DNA from 2 places in the Cutibacterium equinum genome. Region 2 is predicted to be linked to the other one. Evidence: predicted binding sites of a transcription regulator. Region 2 holds the regulator's gene; the other holds the start of a gene.

Region 1 (2,199 bases), 880 kb from region 2:
GGTGAGGGTGGCGATGTCCTGCAGCATGGCCTTGCGGCGGTCACCGAAGGCCGGAGCCTTGACGGCCACCGAGTTGAAGGTGCCGCGGATTTTGTTGACCACGAGGGTGCTCAGGGCCTCCCCGTCGACGTCCTCAGCCACGATGAACAGGCTGCCGTGGGCGGCGATGACCTTCTCCAACAGCGGGAGCAGGTCGTTCATCGAGGAGATCTTGCCGGAGTGGATGAGGATGTAAGGATCCTCGATCACGGCCTCCATGCGGTCCTGGTCGGTGACCATGTAGGGCGACAGGTAGCCCTTGTCGAACTGCATGCCCTCGGTGAAGTCGAGCTCAGTGCCGAAGGTCTGGGACTCGTCGACGGTGATGACGCCGTCCTTGCCAACCTTGTCGAAAGCCTCGGCAATGAGGGAGCCGATGTTCTCGTCACGGCTGGAGATGGTGGCGACGCTGGCCATGTCCGAGGTGGTGTCGATGGCGCGCGAGATGGAGCGAAGCTCCTCCACGACGGCGTCGACGGCCTTCTCGATACCGCGCTTGAGGCCAACCGGGTTAGCCCCGGAAGCCACGGCGCGCAGACCCTCGTGGACGAGAGCCTGGGCGAGCACGGTCGCGGTGGTGGTGCCATCACCGGCCACGTCGTTGGTCTTGGTGGCGACCTCCTTGGCGAGCTGGGCGCCGAGGTTCTCGTAAGGATCGGTGAGGTCGACCTCCTTGGCGACGGTCACGCCGTCGTTGGTGATGGTCGGGGCTCCCCACTTCTTGTCGAGAACGACGTAGCGGCCCTTGGGGCCGAGGGTCACCTTGACGGTGTTGGCGAGGGTGTCGACACCGCGCTCGAGGGAGCGACGGGCCTCCTCGTCAAACTGAAGCTGCTTGGCTGCCATGTATCAGCGCCTCACTTCTCGACGACGGCGAGAATGTCGCGGGCGTTGAGGAGCAGGTACTCCTGGCCGTCGTACTTGACCTCGGTGCCGCCGTACTTGGAGAAGATGACGACGTCACCCTCCTTGACGTCCATGGGGACGCGGGTGCCCTTGTCGTCAACGCGACCGGGGCCAGCGGAGATGACCTTGCCCTCCTGCGGCTTTTCCTTGGCGGTGTCCGGAATGACGAGTCCGGAAGCGGTGGTCTGCTCGGCCTCGAGAGGCTGGACGAGGACGCGGTCCTCGAGCGGCTTGATCGTGGTTGCCACGTCAAGACCCCTTTCTACTGAAGACGGATTGTGTCGTTGTCTCTCGCCAGGGGTTGCGAGCCCCGAGCGCGACGAACCCTCGGCGTCGCGGGTGCTTCAGGTCCGTTGGCACACTCACCACGAGAGTGCCAACCACGAAAATACACCCGTGATTGGCACTCAGGCAACGGGAGTGCCAGAAATTGACCCTCAAATCTGGGTAGATGTCAGTTGGGGTCAGGGCTTCTTCCAGAAGTCATCGGGGTGCGAGGGTGGGCGCTGAGCCGGATTGGGGCCGGGTTGAGGAGCTCCGGTGCCATTCCCTGGGGCATGTCCCCACGGCTGACCCGGCTGAGACTGAGGCTGGCCCGGCTGAGCCTGAGACTGACCAGGCTGGGGCTGGCCCGGCTGGCCCGGCTGAGCCTGAGACTGACCAGGCTGGGGCTGGCCCGGCTGACCCGGCTGGGGCTGGTTCGTGTAGGGCTGGGGCTGACCCGGGTTCGGATAGGGCGGCTGCTGCCCCTGGGGGTTGCCCTGATAGGGCTGACCCGGGTGGTTGTTCCACTGCTCCTGCTGACCCTGAGGCTGTCCGGGGTATTGCATCGCCCACGAGGGGTCACCGTTACCGGGCTGGCTCCCCTTGGCGCCCTTTTTCTTCTTGACCACGACAGCCACGACCACTCCGATGATCGCCAATGCTGCTACCGCAACGACGATCCAGACCCACATCGGCACACCGCCGTCGCGCTCGGCGGTGGCGCTGAGACCCTCATCGGAGAACATGTCCTTGGGATCGACCCAGGTGACGGTGCGCCCGTCAACCTTGCTCGACCCCGAGTGGCTCAACACCTTGCCGGGGAAGGTGACGGAAATCTTGAAGTCGGTGAGCATGCTCGCGCTGAGGGACTCGCCCGAGCCAAAGGGATTGTTGGAACCACCTGAGTCACTGAGAGTGCCCGAGTCCATCTTGAATGTCACCTTGTCCTTGTCGAAGGTGATCTCGGTGTCCTCGCTATTCTCGGTGAAA
Region 2 (2,199 bases):
CGGCATCGACTGGGCGCCCGTGGCCAGGCACGTAGACGCCCACGCCATCGGTGCCCGTGATGACCGCGTCAATGGCGCGCGGCCAGCCTCGCACATCGGTTGTCTCGTCGGACTGTGGTGGCCCGGCGGTCTCGACCAGATCCCCGACGAAGGTCACCTTCTCCTCGCGGATGATGACGACGAGGTCCCCGTCGGTGTGTCCAGGGCCCGGGTGAATGACCTCGGCGCCGAGACCACCCAGATCGACATAGGCCATCAGGGCGATGGGGTGGTCAACACGCAGGCCGGGGCAGTGAGCCACCGCAGCCTCGTGCATCCAGCTCTGGGCCCCATCAATTCCTGCAAGTCCGCCACTGTGGTCATCGTGGTGGTGGGTGACGACGACCCGATCGACCGGGCGGCCCAGCATGGCTGCTGCCGACATTGCCAGGCGTGCCCCCTGCTCAGGAGAGGATCCAGTGTCGATGAGGAGAACGTGATCGTCGCCGGCCACCAATCCACAGGTGACGGTTTCCGGTTCGATCGTCGTCGTCCACACTCTGGCCGTCAGAGCGGTCCACTCGGGATTCTGGGGATTGGTCGACATGGCCACCAGTGTGGCACGTCTGGGGAAATGCGCTGCCAGCGAGAGAAGCAGAAGGATTCCAGACGAACGCGATAAAGTGGCACTCGGCACCTGAGAGTGCCAAAGTGAGGCTTGTACCCGATGAGGTCGCGTGAGGAGGGATTGTGCTCGACGACCGCAAGCTCGACGTGCTCAAGGCCATCGTCACCGACTATGTCTCCAGCAAGGAGCCGGTGGGCTCCAAAGCCCTGGTGGAACGTCACGGCCTGGGGGTGTCCCCGGCAACAGTGCGTAATGACATGGCTGTGCTGGAGGAGGAAGGCTACATCACCCACCCTCACACCAGCGCCGGTCGTATCCCGACTGACAAGGGGTATCGCCTCTTCGTTGACCGAATCGCCACCGTCAAGCCGCTGTCTGGGCCAGAGCGTCGAGCCATCCATGCCTTCATGAGCGGGGCCGTCGACCTTGATGACATCGTGCGCCGCACGGTGCGACTTCTCGCCCAGATCACCCACCAGGTGGCGATCATGCAATACCCGGTGGCGACGACGGCCACGATCCGTCACCTCGAACTGGTGAGCCTGTCGACCGACCGCGTCCTCATCGTCGTCATCATGTCGTCGGGGTCGGTGGAGCAGCGGATCGTGGAGCTTCCCGGCCACGACGAGCAGAATCTTGCTGGGCTTCGCACCAGGCTCAACGAGGCCCTCGTCGGCCTGACGGTTGCACAGGCCGCTGACTCCCTCAATCGGCTTCTTGACGAGTTCGACGAGTTCGGACCAGCCGAGAGCCAGCACGCAACCTCGGTCGTCGCGACTGTCCTGGAAATCCTCGCCGTCGATCCGTCCGCCCGTGTGGTCGTCGCCGGAGTTCCCAATCTCACCGCGTTCGGTGCACAGTGGGAGACGATGGTGCGTCCGGTCCTGGAAGCCCTCGAGGAGCAGGTCGTCCTCATGCGACTGCTCGGCGAGGTCACCGCCGGGGAAGCCGGCGAGGTCACGGTGCGTATTGGTGCCGAGAACACTGACGTGCCCTTCCAGTCCACCTCATTGGTGGCAAGCACATACGGTCCTGACGATGCCCTGTCAAGCCTCGGTGTCGTCGGACCCACCCGAATGGACTACCCCTCAACCATGGCAGCCGTGCGAGCCGTGGCCTGTTATGTGGGCCGGTTCCTGGCAGAAGGATGATCCTTGAGCAACGACTATTACGAGATTCTCGGCGTTTCCCGGGATGCCAGTTCCGACGACATCAAGAAGGCTTATCGCCGCAAGGCCATGAAACTTCACCCCGATGTCGCTGGGCCGGGATCGGAGGACGAGTTCAAGAAGGTCCAGGAAGCCTATGAGGTGCTCCAGGACCCGCAGAAGCGCGCCGTCTTCGACCGTGGCGGAGACCCGAACGCCCGCATGGGTGGATTCGGCGAGGGCGGATTCAGCACTGCCGGATTCGACTTCACCAACCTCGTGGACGCCATGTTCGGTGGCGGAACCTCCTTTGGTGGTGGCGGACGTGGGCCCCGCTCCCGGACCCGACGCGGCCAGGACGCCTTGGTGCGGATGCGCCTGAGCTTGGCTGAGGCGGTGTTCGGCGTCACCAAACCGCTGGACGTCGACACCGCGGTGGTGTGT

Evidence for each region. Region 2 encodes HrcA, which represses chaperone genes, less so after heat shock. Its sites were predicted from a motif close to TTGGCACTCGNNNNNNNCGAGTGCCAA; they were not measured.
Region 1: a site for HrcA is predicted at 1,346-1,372, ahead of groES (co-chaperone GroES). Genes of this name have one in related genera too.

Annotation. Positions count from the first base shown of each region.
Region 1 is NZ_CP115668.1:1,771,103-1,773,301, forward strand. It holds gene groL (chaperonin GroEL) at 1-885, opposite strand, end outside; gene groES (co-chaperone GroES) at 897-1,193, opposite strand; gene O6R08_RS08065 (LppM family (lipo)protein) at 1,410-2,199, opposite strand, start outside.
Region 2 is NZ_CP115668.1:894,658-896,856, forward strand. It holds gene O6R08_RS04085 (MBL fold metallo-hydrolase) at 1-586, opposite strand, end outside; gene hrcA (heat-inducible transcriptional repressor HrcA) at 730-1,758, shown strand; gene dnaJ (molecular chaperone DnaJ) at 1,762-2,199, shown strand, end outside.